Regions from separate parts of the Virgibacillus sp. 6R genome, predicted to be linked through region 2. Evidence: riboswitches for the same ligand, from Rfam matches in the RefSeq annotation. Region 2 holds a riboswitch; each other region holds the start of a gene.
The links. Region 2 has a riboswitch for thiamine pyrophosphate ahead of BKP57_RS13270 (YkoF family thiamine/hydroxymethylpyrimidine-binding protein). Riboswitches for the same ligand answer to the same signal wherever they lie in the genome.
Positions count from the first base shown of each region.

Region 1: linked by a shared signal. The riboswitch ahead of BKP57_RS08215 (lipoate--protein ligase family protein) and the one ahead of BKP57_RS13270 (YkoF family thiamine/hydroxymethylpyrimidine-binding protein) in region 2 are both predicted to bind thiamine pyrophosphate.
Region 3: linked by a shared signal. The riboswitch ahead of BKP57_RS16685 (thiamine phosphate synthase) and the one ahead of BKP57_RS13270 (YkoF family thiamine/hydroxymethylpyrimidine-binding protein) in region 2 are both predicted to bind thiamine pyrophosphate.
Region 4: linked by a shared signal. The riboswitch ahead of tenA (thiaminase II) and the one ahead of BKP57_RS13270 (YkoF family thiamine/hydroxymethylpyrimidine-binding protein) in region 2 are both predicted to bind thiamine pyrophosphate.

Region 1 covers NZ_CP017762.1:1,797,235-1,801,452, forward strand. Annotated here, with positions in the region: gene hprK (HPr(Ser) kinase/phosphatase) at 1-40, opposite strand, end outside; gene lipA (lipoyl synthase) at 298-1,242, opposite strand; gene BKP57_RS08215 (lipoate--protein ligase family protein) at 1,235-2,053, opposite strand; TPP riboswitch at 2,551-2,658, opposite strand; gene BKP57_RS08220 (MurR/RpiR family transcriptional regulator) at 3,592-4,218, shown strand, end outside.
Region 2 covers NZ_CP017762.1:2,914,356-2,918,573, reverse strand. Annotated here, with positions in the region: gene yidC (membrane protein insertase YidC) at 1-750, opposite strand, end outside; gene BKP57_RS22150 (hypothetical protein) at 696-1,070, opposite strand; partial or broken gene BKP57_RS23455 (FAD-dependent oxidoreductase) at 1,448-1,598, opposite strand; TPP riboswitch at 1,892-1,994, shown strand; gene BKP57_RS13270 (YkoF family thiamine/hydroxymethylpyrimidine-binding protein) at 2,404-3,021, shown strand; gene BKP57_RS13265 (ECF transporter S component) at 3,014-3,595, shown strand; gene BKP57_RS13260 (ABC transporter ATP-binding protein) at 3,592-4,218, shown strand, end outside.
Region 3 covers NZ_CP017762.1:3,669,871-3,674,088, forward strand. Annotated here, with positions in the region: gene BKP57_RS16675 (acetamidase/formamidase family protein) at 1-479, shown strand, start outside; gene BKP57_RS16680 (DinB family protein) at 795-1,256, opposite strand; TPP riboswitch at 1,563-1,673, shown strand; gene BKP57_RS16685 (thiamine phosphate synthase) at 1,795-2,409, shown strand; gene thiO (glycine oxidase ThiO) at 2,393-3,508, shown strand; gene thiS (sulfur carrier protein ThiS) at 3,688-3,891, shown strand; gene BKP57_RS16700 (thiazole synthase) at 3,896-4,218, shown strand, end outside.
Region 4 covers NZ_CP017762.1:2,425,693-2,429,910, reverse strand. Annotated here, with positions in the region: gene opp4C (oligopeptide ABC transporter permease) at 1-698, shown strand, start outside; gene BKP57_RS10920 (copper homeostasis protein CutC) at 754-1,443, opposite strand; TPP riboswitch at 1,976-2,075, shown strand; gene tenA (thiaminase II) at 2,253-2,945, shown strand; gene BKP57_RS10910 (D-alanyl-D-alanine carboxypeptidase family protein) at 3,052-4,059, opposite strand; gene BKP57_RS10905 (N-acetylmuramoyl-L-alanine amidase family protein) at 4,099-4,218, opposite strand, start outside.

The sequences.
Region 1 (4,218 bases), 1.1 Mb from region 2:
TGAATTGTTTTGCTAATTGCTTTACGGTGATGGATTTCATCATGAATACGCTCCATTTCTATATCCCAGTATATCATTATATACGAACAGAAACATGAAAGGGTTCCACACGGATTACTAATGTACATGAAGAACACTTATTGTTAAATTGTACTAATACCGTTAGTTGTTTTATTATTTTAAATCAAAGCCTGCAGCATCATTAGACATGACAAAAAGACGAAAAGCCCTCTTGCTTTAAAGAGGACTTTTTCGAACAAAACCATATTTTCCCATGATCCTAACTCATATCGCTTCTTAGAATTGGAAATCAACTTGCTTTTTTTCTTGACTCTCATATCCTTTCATATAATCAATTCTCCGTTGTGCAGAAGTCTTGCTCACCTGCTCATCAGCATGGTAAGAAGAACGGACTAAAGGCCCTGCTTCACAATGCTTAAACCCTTTTTCCAGAGCTATTTTCTTTAATTCTTCAAATTCATCGGGATGATAATAGCGTTCAACTTGTAAATGCTTTTTCGTCGGTTGCAAATATTGACCAATTGTCATTATATCTACTTGGTGAGCTAACAAGTCATCCATTGCTTGAATAATTTCCTCTTTTTCTTCTCCCAAACCAACCATTATACTTGATTTCGTCGGCGTATTTGGCTTGATTTCTTTTACCCGCTGCAAAAGCTGGAGAGAACGATCATACATTGCCCTAGCCCGAACCCGTTTTGTTAGCCGCCTTACTGTTTCAATATTATGATTAAAAATATCTGGCTCGCTATCCATTAACGTATGTAAGCTTTCATAATCCCCTTTCATATCAGAAGGCAGAATCTCAATCGTACAGCCTGGATTTTTACGTCTAATCGCCCGAACAGTTTCTGCAAAAACAGCTGCCCCTCCATCATTTAAATCGTCACGAGCAACAGCTGTCACGACAACATGCTTTAGTCCCATGATTGCAACTGAATCAGCTACGCGTTCTGGTTCTCCCCAATCCAATTCATTTGGTAATCCTGTCTTTACAGCACAAAAGCGGCATCCCCTTGTACATGTATCACCTAAAATCATAAAGGTTGCTGTCTTTCTCTCGCTCCAACATTCGTGGATATTAGGACAACGAGCTTCCTCGCACACTGTATTGAGACGATTCTCCCGCATTAACTTCTTTAAACCACGATACGACTGATTCGTATTGATTTTCGTTTTTAACCATGCAGGTTTTCTTAGGGGTGTTGTATTTTTAGACATGAGAAACCGCTCCTTCTAATGGTAAATTAGCATATTTTTTTTCAGCTAACCGATACACTTCATTCCACTGGCTTTTTGTTAATGAAAATTCTTTCAGTTCAATTTCGAGACCTTCTGAAAAACCTTTTTTAAAAGCTGCTTTCACGGTGTCATACGAAATATTTTTCTGTAAAATCCGGTTTATGGTTGTAGCTTTGTTCCAAAAAGCTTGCTTCTTTCTCATTTTTATTTTTTCATTTGGAAAAATAAACATATCGAACAGCATATCTACATTCATCGATATAGGGATCGATCCGTGCTGAAGGAGTACTCCTTTTTTCCTCGTCTGTGCATTTCCTGAAAGTTTTTTACCATCCACGACCATTTCATAAAATGCTGGGCGCTCAAAACAAATATTGCTTCGCTCCTTAGATACCGATTCAGCATAACTTGCTTTTATTCCTAAATGGTTATATCCTTCCAGAATTCCTTTGGATAAATCATAATAGGCTTGGCGAATTGACGAAGCTACAGACGGGTGCGATTCGGAAATAACAATGCTATAAGTTAATTCATCGTCATGCAGCACAGCACTTCCTCCAGTCATTCTCCGAACCAATTGGCATTGGTGCTTCTGAACGCCTTCTAAATCAATTCTCCCCTCCAATTTTTGAAAATGTCCAATGGAAAGAGTAGGTTTCCTCCATTGATAAAAACGTAATGTTGGAGGTATTTTTTCTTCATAATGCCACTGTAACAGTGCTTCATCTAAGGCCATATTAATTGCAGCGTCATGAGGTACGTTTTCTAAAAATCCCCATTGTTCTTTCATTTACAACCGCCTCCAGTTAGTGAAAATTCAGTCTGTGGTAGGTATACTATATCTCCCCAATCATCGTAATTGGGAATTTTTCCCTCCTATTCATTGTACAAAAAATAATTAAAAAAAGAAATTAATTACAAATTATACAGAATAAAGGAATCTAACAAGAATTAGAATGGCTAAAAGGGATATTTGGAATGGTTTAGAAGAGTTGAGCTTTATACAACTATTTCTAAAATAGTTGGACAACCTTTGCGAAGAAATTGGTGTGTGTTATGTAGCAGTCACAGTGAAATTATCTACATTCAAAACGTAAGCGCCCGTCTAACGAGATACCAAACTTTATAATGCGAAAAGGACACATGGCAATATGAAGACCGATCTTATAAAGAAGATCTAACTACGTAGCATGAGTGCCAAAGCTAAACAAAGCAACTCCCATCATGGGTAACGGACATAATGGATAGAAAGATAAAAAAACTGCATTCCATTCACGTGAAATGCAGTCAGCTATGACTACACTTTCCCACGCAGGCATTATCCTGTTCGGGTACAAAGGGTCAAAACGACACACGTTTCTCTCAGCTAACCATCTAGCTCCCCTAGTGTTAAAAAGATTCTAATTTATTGATGAACTAAGTCTAGATTAGCAATAATGGTGGAAATTGTAAAGAAAAATTTATTGTTAGAAAAACTTGGCTTGTCGCCAAGTCTTATGGCGGAAGCCTTTGTTTTTCTTATACTAAGTATCATGCCTTTCGCTATGCTCAGGGCACAAAAATGAATAAAAGTAATTCTTCCACCCCCGAAAAAGTTGATAAAATATAATTGAGTAGGCAGATACACTACAGAGCACGGGGAGTTGAGTGGTGCAGTTCTTTACTTTGCTGCCCGCATACTAAGATGTGCCGTTTGTCATTTTTAAGTACAAATAAGTGTGCCAATGAGCACGGAAACTAATCCTTGTATAAACAATTCCAGTTTATTACGTGGCAAACAGTCAATGTCTGCTTTATCCACTATAAAATTCGGTGGGGATGTGTTGATATAAGGAATATTTATCCTAACTGCTGAGGAATTAATAATTTAAGAAACTTTAGATTACTACTATTTTTATAATATTTTTAATTTTACGCCTTATATATAGGCTTATTTTGTTATGCACTTTTTTATTTAAAATCAATTTTTAAGTTCTTTCAAACTATAAACCAAAAAAATCTTATGCTTTCCTATAGTGAAATAAAAACCCTTCTAAAATATCAGAGGACAATTGTTTTTATTAGCTATAGTTTAGAATGTATACGTACTTACATCCTATTTTCACCATCAAGTCGAAGCGTTTGTCGTGCTGAATTAGCAATTATTAACTCTCTCTTATATAATATCGTTTATAGGGTGTTCAAAGGTGAGATGAAAATTGTGTTGCTTCGCCCATTCTTTAATTACAGATAACTCACTGTCTCTTCTACATATATTCCATTCGAGAAGCGAGCAACTCGAATTCATTGTTCTTTTAGATTATATACTACTTATGGAGGTGACCAAGAATGAATTCTATCCTTGATGAGGTGCTATTAAAATACCAAACATTAAGTAAAACCGAAAAAAAAGTTGCTGATTATGTAATAAATAATAGACAACATTTATTAAATATACATATAAAAGAATTAGCTAGTAAAATAAGTGTTTCTGTAGCTACAATTACGCGTTTTTGTAAAAAAATTGGGGTAAGTAACTTTGTAGAATTTAAAATATTATTACGTGATGCAGTCGAGGAAACTATTGAGTCTAATGAAGCAATAGAAAAGGTTGCGCAAGTTTATAACTCTGTGATTAAATCAACACACTCTGTAGCAACTGTTAATGATTATGAACTTGTTTCCAACTGGATACAAAACGCTAATCGAATTCATATCTATGGTATTGGTAGCTCTGGTTTGTCCGCTGAAGAACTTAAAATAAGATTAAGCAGAATGGGGTATAGTGTAGATACGCATACAGATTCACATGCTATGGTTATTAATGCCTCTATTCTTACAAAAAACGATGTCGTTATTGCCATATCATCTTCTGGACAGACAAAAGAAGTGATTGATAGCGTACAACTAGCCAAATCAAAGGGAGCGAGGGTCGTCACCGTTACCAATTTTTCTGAAACCAGTTTAGCAAAACAG
Region 2 (4,218 bases):
ATCCTCACGATAATACAACTTTTTAGCAAGCAAGGTTTGTGAAACGAGAACCGTACCACTCACTGCCCAATATAACGGAAGTGCAGCTGGTGTACTAAACGAAATAAACCCAATCATAATCGGAGATATTAAGCCCATTATGGCCATCTGCTTTTTTTGTTTTTCCTCTATACCAATCAAAGATACACGAGATTGCAAGAAATAAACAGCTGCTGCAACAAATGGTAAAATCATGTCCACTTGCCCCAAATCGAACCATAAAAAGGAGTGCGAAGCTATCTCCTGTGAGCTTCGAATCGCATGATAAAACGCAATGACAACCGGGAATTGCAATAACATCGGAAGACAGCCCATGGAACTTAATGGATTGAATTGATGTTTTTTGTACAGCTGCATCATTTCTTGCTGCATTTCCGCTTTGGAGGCAGCATCTTGTTTGTTCTTATATTTCTGCTTCAGGGCATCCATGTCTGGCTTCATTTGATTCATCTTTGCTTTCATTTTTGCCCCATTTTTGATTTGCTTAAATGCTAGCGGCATTAACAGCAAACGAATGAGCACCGTTATAAGAACAATGGATAAGCCATAATCATCACCAAACAGTCCAGCAACATACTTAATCATTGGGGGAAAAGGATTTTGAAAACCCATCATTCCTCCATCTGCCTGACATCCAGTAAGCAGAACAAGTAAAGTTAAACTAACAACACCGTATTTCTTAAGAAAAGTGAATATAAAATGATCGTGCATATTTTTCCTCCTCGTTGTAATAAATCCATAAATTGTAACGAGAAGGGAGAGTGGTCTGTATCATCATCTGGGGAAGTTATTTGACTTGCCTTTTTAACGACCCATTGAAAGATTTCATCGCACATCCCGAATAGTTCTTGTATCGGTAATAAGCGATAACGTTCATTATGATACTCTCTTATTTGCAAGTGGTGCGTATCCATCATATGACCAAATTGAATAGCCGTAAACGAATATGCAGACGCCATCGTCAATAAGATGCTTAAATAAAAGTAAACTGGTGAAGCATCATTAATGAGCTCATTTATTAAATCCATCATTTTATATTCACCTCCTTTAACGACCTATTTATCCCATTATAACACAAGAAAGCGAATAGATTGGTTGGGAGAATATGACTTTTTGCCCTTTGAATGAATTTTTCAAGTATGGCTGCATCATTTAGATTTTAAAATCCAACCAGCACTATCGAAATTTGTCTAACTAACATGCTCTGACACGGAATTTCCATTATTTCTCTTTAAACTTTTAGCTACGACAATAAGCAAAGCTACGAGTCCCGTAATATCAGTCCATACTACTGGATATATCAACAATAGTAGCGGTAACAGCTACCTTATAAAGGAAAAATTGGGGAATTACTGTTACGAGAACTGGAACACCCCCAAGTAAAAGGGCTCACTTTTTGGTATAACGGATGAATGACCCCACTGTTTCTTCCTGTTTGATGGGTTACCATCCTACTTCTTTCTCTAATACGGCAATGGATGATTTGGGGTGCTTTTTTTCATCTGCCATGCAGTTGCTAAACCTACAATACCTCCACCGATGATTATGTAATCATACATACAATAATTCCCCCTTGCTTAGCTTCAGCTGCTCTCCATTCTATATATCATTCATATTATCCTAATTAACTAATTATTTATAATTAAACAAGTTTTTAAACTTAAAATATTTCCTTGATACAATATTTTAAAAACAGGCAATAGGATACTGTTTTTATACGGAATGGAATTGTGAACTGCGGTGATTTAGTTATGAACTTCGAGCAACCTATTTGTGCACTTCGGGCGAATTGGTTGTGAACTTTGGCGTTCTATACTATAATCGCTATGACGTATGATTAAAATTGCATAGCTAATTGCACTAGGGGAGCTATTTTAGATGGCTGAGAGGAATCATTCTGACCCTTATTACCCGATCTAGATAATACTAGCGTGGGGAAGTGCAGTCGTGACCAACTTACACTCAAGAAATTCTGTTAAATGATAATTGGCGAAGACTGCATTCCCAGCGAATGCAGTTTTTTTGTATGTATAAGAAAGTATAAACTTAGGTGCTTATGGATAATGAAATAACCGAATAGTCACGTCCAGCTCCACCGCCCAGCAACTAGGCGACTTCACGAAATCGCCTTACGATAAGTCATCATCGGTTCGTTACCTCACCGTGATTCCTTTATCTCAGTTGATTCGTTCCATTCGCTATGTTGCTAAACGGGCGCCCCGCGCCTTTGTTTATGTAAAAAATTGGGCGAAACACTGTTCTTGGTATGATTAGTCCAGGCGGCCATGTTCAGGAACAGTTGGTTAGCCTTGTAGTGCTATCAAAGGGCTACACCTTAATAAAAATTTTAGGGAGGAAGAACGAATGAAAGATCAAACCATTATTTGCAGCCAAAGTAAAATTGCAGGATGCGATTTTGCACTTTACCCGATGACAGATCAATTTGTACATGTCATTATGAAAGCATTAGAAGAAGTAGATACATCAAAGGTGTGGGTAAAAACAACAGACGTCGGAACATGTGTCAGAGGGAAAATCGTTCATGTATTCGATGTTACCAAGGCTTTGTTTCTCCATGCCGCTCAGACTGGGAATCATGTGGTATTTAGCGGGACGTATTCCATAGGCTGTCCTGGAGATTCCGCTGGTGACGTTTTCTTAGCAGAAGATGATATTAGATTAAACGAAGCACAAAGCAGCAAGATTCAACAAAATATAGCTGGGAAATTTTCTCTCTATCCATTAGGCGGCGGCGACTATATGGATATGATTTACAGTCAAATTGAAGCAATGAAGCAGGAAGGTATCCACGTATCATCAATTCACTATGCCACTCGTTTAGATGGAGAAGGAAAAGATGTATTTAATGGTTTGGAACAAGTATTCACCAATATGGAAAAGAGCGATTCTCCCCACACAGTTATGACTGTAACGATCTCAGCTAATAGTCCATCTAAAAAGGATGTGGACAACAATGAATAATTGGCGATTAAAAGAAATCATTGTCATGTCCGTGTTATCGGTCGTATTTGGAATTGTTTATTTAGCTTTTCTCCCTATAGGAAAGCTACTTGCATCCTTTATGGGACCTATAGGTTACGATTTTATTTTTGGTATCTGGTTTATCGTATCCATTATTGCAGCTTATATTTTACGGAAGCCTGGTGCAGCGTTTTTGTCCGAAACCATTGCAGCTACCGTTGAAATGCTATTAGGAAATGCGATGGGACCGATTATTATTGTGACAGGGATCATTCAAGGTCTTGGCGCTGAGACAGCTTTTGCTGCTACAAGGTATAAACGCTATTCCTTGTGGGTGTTGATGCTTGCCGGAGTAGGCGCAGCGATTTTAAGTTTTATTTGGGGCTATTTTCGTAGTGGCTATGCGGCTTTAAGCACACCTTATGTAATAAGCATGCTCGTAGCTAGAATGCTAAGCGGGGCGATTATTTCTGGTATGCTTGGAAAAGCAATTAGTGACTCCCTCGCAAAAACGGGCGTACTGTCCAGCTTTGCTCTGGGTAAACAAATGCATAAAGAGAGGTCTGTATCATGATACAAGTGAATGAGCTTTCCCTTTGGTTTGAAGGACATGAACAAGCCGTTATCAGCAAACTATCCTTTCATCTGAATGCTGGTGAAACAATGCTATTACTTGGACCGAGCGGAAGTGGAAAAAGCACGTTAACCTGTTGCTTAAATGGGATCTACCCTCGAGAACTCGATGGAAAAACGGAAGGAAAAGTCCGTATTTTCGATAAAAATGTACAAGCTACAAAACCTGGAGAAATCAGCAAGCATGTCGGTGTCGTATTTCAAGATCCTGAGAGTCAATTTTGTATGTTAACTGTAGAGGATGAAATCGCTTTTGGACTGGAAAATATAAATACGCCAAGGGAAAAAATCGCAGCCAAAATCGATGAAGCATTACAACTCGTTCATTTAACGGAACATAGAGAAGCTACCATCCATTCTCTTTCAGGAGGACAAAAACAGAAGCTAGCCCTATCCTGTGTTTTAGCACTCGAACCAGATTTCGTTATTTTAGATGAGCCTACCGCTAACTTAGACCCGTTAGCCAAGCAAGAATTTATCCAAACGATGAAAACCATCCAACAGGAAAAGAAAATTGGACTTATTGTTATTGAACATCAACTAGAAGGCTGGGTCACTTTTATA
Region 3 (4,218 bases), 760 kb from region 2:
AAGATGTGCCGACTGGAACGCCGAAAGACCATGGTGGAAACATGGACTGTAAGCGTATTAGGAAAGGCGCAACGCTTTATTTACCTGTCAATGTCAATGGTGCTCTTCTGGCCATGGGGGATGCTCATGCGGTGATGGGAGATGGTGAAGTTGTTATTTGCGGACTGGAAATCCCTGCCGAAATTACAGTTAAAGTTACTGTTATTAAAGGTCAGCCTTACCCACTTCCATTTTTAGCTGATGATGAATATGTGATGACGATCGCATCTTCAGAAACACTAGATGAAGCTTCCAAACGAGCAACTAAAAACATGCATACCTTCCTTGTAAATGAGGTGAAGATGGAGGAGCATGAAGCAGCAATGTTTTTATCTCTAGGAGCAGATTTGAAAATATGTCAAATTGTTGATCCGCTAATGACAGCGAGGATGGAACTCCCTACTTGGGTGCTTGAAAAATATAATTATAAGTTAGTGTAGGAATATTTGATAGATAAAGGTTGATTAAACAGAGGGTTCAAGCAATCTCTGTTCATGGTGTACTGGTACTATTGAAAAAATGTAAAAAATAAATGGAATCTTCAATCAGCGGGGGCTTCATTCATCCCCCGCTACTTGTTAGTACCACCAGGGTATGACCTTAAAGCTCTTACGAAATGGGGTATTTAGGTGCTGTTATCTCCCGCTTAGACTTGTTGCAGTACAGATTATTCAACTCTTGAAGTGGGAGTCTTACAGCACCTTATACGGAATAAATAATTCAAAAATCAGTGGAGAACCGTCCACTGATGTATCTTATGCTTGTTTTACTGTCAATAAGCTGATCGTATGTAGCTGTCCTGTATGATGTGCTTCATGGAATACGGCAACTTTTGTGAGCCCGCCAATTGTATCTTGACCTAGGAAAGGCTTTTCTAATTTCGTTGCAAAATATTCAGGCTGTAGTTTCATAGCACGGTCGAATTGTTCCTGCAGATTTGCCCTTAATTCTTTCAGACTAGGTACTTCTTCTGGCCAATCAGCAGGTTTTGTTCCATTTCCAAATAAAGAAATATACGTTTCAGGTAAATGCTTGGATTGGTTTGGAAATCCAAATAAAAACTGTTCAGCCACAGTTAATATATGTCCGATATGCCAGCGCACTGTATTATTCAACCCTTCCAGCTGCTTGTCGATAAGCGATTCATCGAGCTTATCCAGTTCTGTAAATAGCATGTTGCGATTGAACGCAAATTGTTCGATTAAATCTTTACTCATGTCCATCCCCCTAAATTTTTGAATTTGAGATTAGTATAACAAAGAAGATGATAGATGAATAGTTTTATACCCATACTTGTATAATGGGAATGTTAATCTATTTAATAACGAACGAGTATACTGCTTTACCAAGTGGCTTGCACAAATGTAGTAAGTGTGGTGCTGGATAATGGAGTTTGAAACCAGATGTAGTTTGAAGCGTGAATCATGATAAAGTGGTCGCAGTTTTCAAACTTAACCGTTTTTTCTGGACATATGCATACAATTGATGTACCTTAGAAGGGAATCAAATAAAAAATGAATATATGAAATCACTAGGGGTGCCATTTTAAATGGCTGAGATCAACGTACAACGTTGGGACTCTTTGAACCTGAACTGGCTAACAAACCAGCGGAGGAAAGTGGCAGGTGGACTATTTTGTATGTGGTACAAGATTGGTCTAACTGGATTCGTGCATATACATGTCACTTTTTCCTTCGCTGGAGAAAGTGGCATTTTTGTTTTTCGTAATTACGTTAGTAGACTATGAGGTGAGCTATGCAATTATATGCTGTAACGAACGGGAAGATGGAGGAAGCGAAATTAGTAGATACCATACAAGTGATTGCTCCGTTTGTAGATCGAATTATTTTAAGAGAGAAGCAGAAGTCATTACAGGGGTATCTAGCTTTTGTTCAAAAGTTGATACAGGCTGGTGTTTCGAGAGAAGTGCTTTGTATTCATAATCATGTTTCTGCCCCAGCTTTGACAGAAGTAAATCAGTTACATTTACCAGAAAATAAGGCCTCGTTAATAGCTGACATGAAAAAATTATCTCCCTCATTACAAGTGGGTGTGTCCGTTCATTCTTTGCAGGCTGCAAGGCATGCCGAACGATGTGGAGCCGATTATGTTATGTTTGGGCACGTTTTTGCAACAGATAGTAAACCGAGAATAAACCCTAGAGGGGTTGAGCAAGTAAAACAATTAGCTCATGCCCTTACGATACCAGTAATTGCAATTGGAGGAATTAAAAACAACAAAATATGTGACTTATCAGGCGCAAATATTTCCGGAATCGCTGTTATGTCAGCAATCTTTAGTGCTTCTAGTCCTCAAACTGCGGCAATGAAATTACGAGAGGAGGTAAGGCGAATTGAAGCAACATCATGAAGTTGTCATTGTTGGTGGCGGAATTATTGGTCACGCTATTTCCTATTCCTTAAATAAAAGTGGTTTATCTGCAATGGTCATCGAAAAGCAGAAGAGCGGCAGAAAAGCAACACGAGCTGCAGCGGGAATGCTCGGAGTACACACGGAAAATAGCACTTCCAATGGATTTTATCATTTTTGTCAAACAAGTAGAAATATGTATAAGGAATTAAGCCGGGAATTATATGAGCTTACTGCCATTGATATTCAATTAGCTCCCAAAGGGATGTTGGAAATTGCTTTTAACGAAAACGAAAAACAAGTACTTGCTGCAAAACAGCAAGCCTTGCCTAATTTAGAGTGGTTGGAACCTCGAACATTAAAAGAAAAGTTCCCGATGTTAGGCGAAAAAGCCATTGCTGCTCTGTATATGGAAAAAGATGGACATGTAGAGCCAACCCGAGTATGTGAAGCTTTTAAACAAGCTGCTGTAGCAAGTGGAGGGGAGGTTCAAGAAGATTGTCATGTCTGGACAATATCTAAACCAACTGATTCTTTTACTTTAACGACAGATCAGGGAATGATAACGGCTGATCGAGTTGTAGTCGCAACAGGTGCTGAAAGTGGACGTTGGTTTACAGAGATGGGACTATCTAATCCAATTGTGCCTGTTAAGGGGGAATGCTTATCGGTTACATCAAACAATATCCAAATCCATGAAACTCTATTCTGTCAGGATTTTTATCTTGTACCAAAACAGGATGGCCGTTATATTGTTGGCGCTACTTCTGATCGTTATAATCACTCTTCGCATGTTTCGGCAGGGGGATTGGAGACATTGCTAAACCGATTATTTTCAGTTATTCCAAAGTTCCGTGAGGCAATGGTGGAATCCTTCTGGTCAGGAGTGCGGCCTGGAACGGAGGACGGGATTCCCGTTATTGGCGAACACCCTTATCTTTCCGGTCTTTATTACGCTACGGGTCATTATCGAAATGGTATATTGTTAGCCCCTGCTACTGCCCAATTAATTAGCGATCTAATGATGAATCAGGAAACGGAATCTGTTATGCAAGCGATGGTCTCACCAGAGCGGCTGAGAGGGGTAGGAAGTAAATAGGGGGAATTTTACTTTTAAACGTTTTTAAGAGGCTAAGCGCCTCATTCCTAAGTAGCGTTCGTAGTAGAATTCCATCCGTTATTGTTACTGGACGATGTCACAGTATCTTCAGGAAATATGGTGTTTTCAGCGTACTCTGGATGTTGATGCACATCAATGGATGGAAGGGAGGATTTTTAATGGATATTCAAGTAAATGGAGAAATATTGCAATTCGATAATAAGGCAATGACAATTGCTGATTTGTTAGAAGCCTATGACATACAAGAGAAGATAGCAGCTGTTGAACGAAATAAAGAGATTGTTAAAAAAACAGATTACAAACAAACAATGTTAGCGGATGGAGACGCTATTGAAATTGTTCATTTTGTAGGGGGAGGTTAATACGATGTTACAAATTGGTAAGCAAACATTTCAATCAAGATTATTGCTAGGTACGGGAAAGTATCCTAGCTTCCAAGTGCAAAGAGAAGCAGTGAGGGTATCGCAAGCAGAAATTTTAACATTTGCAGTCCGAAGAATGAATATTTTTGATGCGAATGAACCTAACTTATTAGAGGAACTCGATTTAAAAAAATATACGTTGCTTCCGAATACAGCCGGGGCTAAAACAGCAGAAGAAGCAGTTCGAATAGCTCGTTTAGCGAAAGCCTCTGAATTATGTGACATGATCAAGGTAGAGATTATTGGCTGTGATAAAACATTGCTGCC
Region 4 (4,218 bases), 490 kb from region 2:
AAGCACCGCCTTCTGCTGAACATTGGCTTGGTGCAGATAGTGCAGGTAGGGATATCGTTACCATGCTATTATATGGTGGACGGACATCGTTATTAATTGGCTTTTCTTGTACGGCCATCATTATATTCATTGCTACGTTAATAGGAACAATTTCAGGTTATTACGGGAATAAAATTGATAGTATTCTCATGCGATTTACTGATTTTATGATGAATTTCCCGTTCCTGATTTTTGTTATTGTATTACAAGCGATTTTTGTTGACAGTGGTGTGTTAGCATTAATTCTTGTTATTAGCTTACTCAGCTGGACCGGAGCCGCAAGAGTAATTCGAAGTAAGGTTATGTCGGAAAAGGAAAATGAATATGTATTAAGTGCGGTATCAATCGGTACCAAGCCTTCTAAAGTAATGATTAAACATATACTCCCTAACGTCATATCAACCATTATCGTTCAGGCAACACTTTTATTAGCAGCGATGATTGTGGCCGAAACTGGATTGAGTTATCTTGGCTTCGGTGTACCAGTTGGCACGCCAAGCTGGGGGAATATGCTACAAGCAGCCCGTGACCCTGGTACGTTCGAAAACCTGTGGTGGGTATGGTTACCACCTGGTTTGTTAATAACGTTAACCATTTTATCAATTAACTTTATCGGCGAAGGATTTAAAGATGCTTTTAACCCGAAAACAAAGAAATAATAGTTTGAGCCTGGGTTTTATGAATGATAAAACCCAGGTATTTTTATTGAAAAAACTAATTTCCTTTCATTGTTCTTTTGACTTGTTGTATTTTACTACGATCAAGCGAATGAGCAAACGAATTATTTATTCGTACACCTGAACCAAAGTGAAAGGCTTGTGGCTTTACTTGATGATAGACATCGGCAAATGTCTCTGGCCTTAAACCGTGACCAACCATAACGGATAAATGCGTATCATTGGCTAAATCAATTATTTGCTGCAGTTGTGGAATTGCGTCAGGAGCTTTATAATTACCACCGGCTGTTAAAATCGTTGTAATTTGCTCATATTTTGCTAAGCATTGTAATGCTTCTACTTGATCACGGGCAAAATCAAACGCCCGATGGAAGGTTACTTCCAAACCATCAGCCACATCCAACAACTGTTTTAAAACTTCCTCATCAATGGTCTGTTTAACCGTCAATGCACCAATAACAATCCCATTTGCTCCAACTTTCTTAATTAACTCTATATCCGCTTTCATTGTGTCTAAATCATGTTTATTATATACGAACGATTGACTATGTGGACGAACCATTACATTCATAGGAATGTTTACAGCTTCTACCGCATTTTTTAGTAAACCGAAGCTTGGTGTTAAGCCAATTTCCGCCATTGCAGGACTAAGTTCAATCCGATCTGCACCATACTGCTCTGCCTCAATCACATCTGTTAAATTCGTTGTAATTACTTCTAAAAGCATGAATATTCCTCTCCTTTACATACTCTACCCTCATCCTACCCAAACTGAGTACCATTTAACAGACCAAAAGCATGCAAAGTATCCATTTAATTATACTTAAGAATTGAATTCTTATAAATATTTCAATCGGTACGGGAATAAGCGGGCAACAACTATCCATAATCCCAGTCGTTTAAAAAATATTCCACAACAGGGAAAAGAATCAATAAGACACCCATACCCTATTGAAATAATCCGACTTTAGCTAACTGATTTTTATTGCCTTTAAAAATTGATTCATTAAATCCTGAAATTACGATGAGTAATTTCTTGTTCCAAAATGAACCACCCTAACAACATGAAAATGCAACTGATAATATAAAAATCGACGGGGTACATCCTATCCCCATCTCCTTTTTTTAATTGTTTAAATACACAAACATAGTTTGGCTATTTCAAGTTATCAATCTATAAAGATAACACTTGTTTTCTCATTTTATTTGCTCTATTTAATCAAATATGATTAAATAGCCTGTAAATAGTTTCATACTATATGTTTCACTAGGGGAGCAATTTTATTGCTGAGAAAGGAAACTTGACCCTTTGAACCTGATCTAGTTTACACTAGCGTAGGGAAGTGATGACTTGCAACAGATTAACAAGCTAGTCAAGCATGCACTCCCATTCTTTACAATCGTTGAATGGGATTTTTTATGACTTTTGCTTCACTTCGTTACAGAGCTAAGTGATCTTCCTCAAAACTGCAAAGGTGAGTTGTTTCCATAACTTCTCTAGCATTAAAATAATAACATGGAAGAGGAGAATTAAACGTGCAACCATTATTTACAGACCGTTTATGGAAAAAGGTGGAGCCCATTTGGAAGTCATATTTGGAGCACCCGTTTGTGAAGGGACTAGGGGAAGGTTGGCTGGACAAAGAAAAGTTTAAACATTGGATGAAGCAAGACTATGTTTATTTAATCGAATATTCCCGTCTGTTTGCACTAGGTAGTGCAAAGGCAAATGATTTAACAACTATGACAACCTTTGCCAATCTATTACACGGCACATTGCATATGGAAATGGATTTGCATCGTAACTATGCAAGTAAATTCAGTATTACCGCACAAGAGTTAGAAGAAACAGAAGCAGCTGCGACAACGACTGCATATACAAGTTATATGCTAAATGTCTCTCAACGAGGTGGCGTAGAAAATACAATCGCTGCTGTTCTCGCATGTGCCTGGAGCTATAACTATATAGGGAAAATACTAGCAACATGGCCAAACGCATTGGAACATGAATTTTATGGGAGTTGGGTACAAATGTATTCCTCAGATGAATTCACAGCACTTGCTAACGACTGCATTGATTTAATAAATGCTATTGCTAAAGATAAACCAGAGCATGAGCTGGCTCTATTAGAAGATATCGTTGTCAAGACAAGTTACTTTGAGTATATGTTCTGGGATATGGCAGAAAATCAAGCAATGTGGCCAATCCCTTCCACAGCATTAGTTTAAATGTGCATGACACTCCATTACTAATATTCTATCTAATTATTATAAAGAAAGACTCCCTGCTATATTTCTATTTCAGAAGGGAGTTTTTCTGCTTTCGGATATACATTTATTCTTGAGATAAATATTCCTCTAATGTTAGATCATTCTTCATGATTTCTTGAGCGGCTTTCTTACCAACATAACGAATATGCCATGGTTCATATTGATATTGTGTAATTTCTTCTTTTCCCTTTGGAAAGCGAATGATAAATCCATATTCAGCCGCATTCTCTGCCAACCATTTACCTTCATCTGTATTTCCAAAATCCTCGTTTAATTGGAAATCAACATTAGGACTAGTCACATCCATCGTTAAACCCGTTTGATGTTCACTTTCACCTGGACGAGCACTTACTTGGTTTGCTTCTGCTTCACCTAAAGATTGTACATTAGAAGCAAATATCGATGTTTGCCGATCATAGGAACGATATCCAGACTGGGCAAACAACTCCAAGCCTTCCTTATCTGCAGCTGCAAATAACTCTTCAAGCGCTGGAGCAGCAATTTTACGCATTTGTTTTTTCGGTAAATCTTCAGTAAAAGGAAAACGAACATTGGGTGTCACTAAGTCCACAGGCGTATAGTCTGGTGGTAGGGCATTTTCCTTATTTACTAATACTAATTGTTCGTGGGGATTTGCAGTAACTTTTGTCCCACTATCCGTGGTAACAGGCTCTGCTTTAACAGGCAATTCTTTACCCGCTTCAAAACCACTAGATTTATCTTCAAGTAGTTGCCGAACCACTTTTGCAGTTTCTTGTTCATAGATACCAGTTAAAGGTAAATCTTTCTGCATCTGTAAGTCTGTAACAGCCCATACAGTAGCATCATCAAATTCACCATTATCTTTTATATCGTAGCCAATATTCTTTAAAGCAATTTGTAAAGCTTTTACATCTTTGCCACTATCTAATTTTTGTAAATCCGCTTCAGGAAGCTGTAAGCTCTGATTTGTTTCACCGTTTTTTTCATCATTGGACTGAGTTGATTCTTCTTTATCGTTATTCGTACATGCTGATGTAAATATAAACATAAGCAATAAAACAATAAAGGTGATGATATGTTTCCGTTTCATAATTTCCTCTCCTTCGAAACGTCCCTAGATGGAAGCATTCTAGCTTGCTTCAAAATAGTTTTTCAATCCATCTACAATTGCAGCACCCACTATTTGATCATATTCCTCAGACTGTATGGTTGCTAATTCTTCTGGATTACTCATAAAACCTAACTCTAA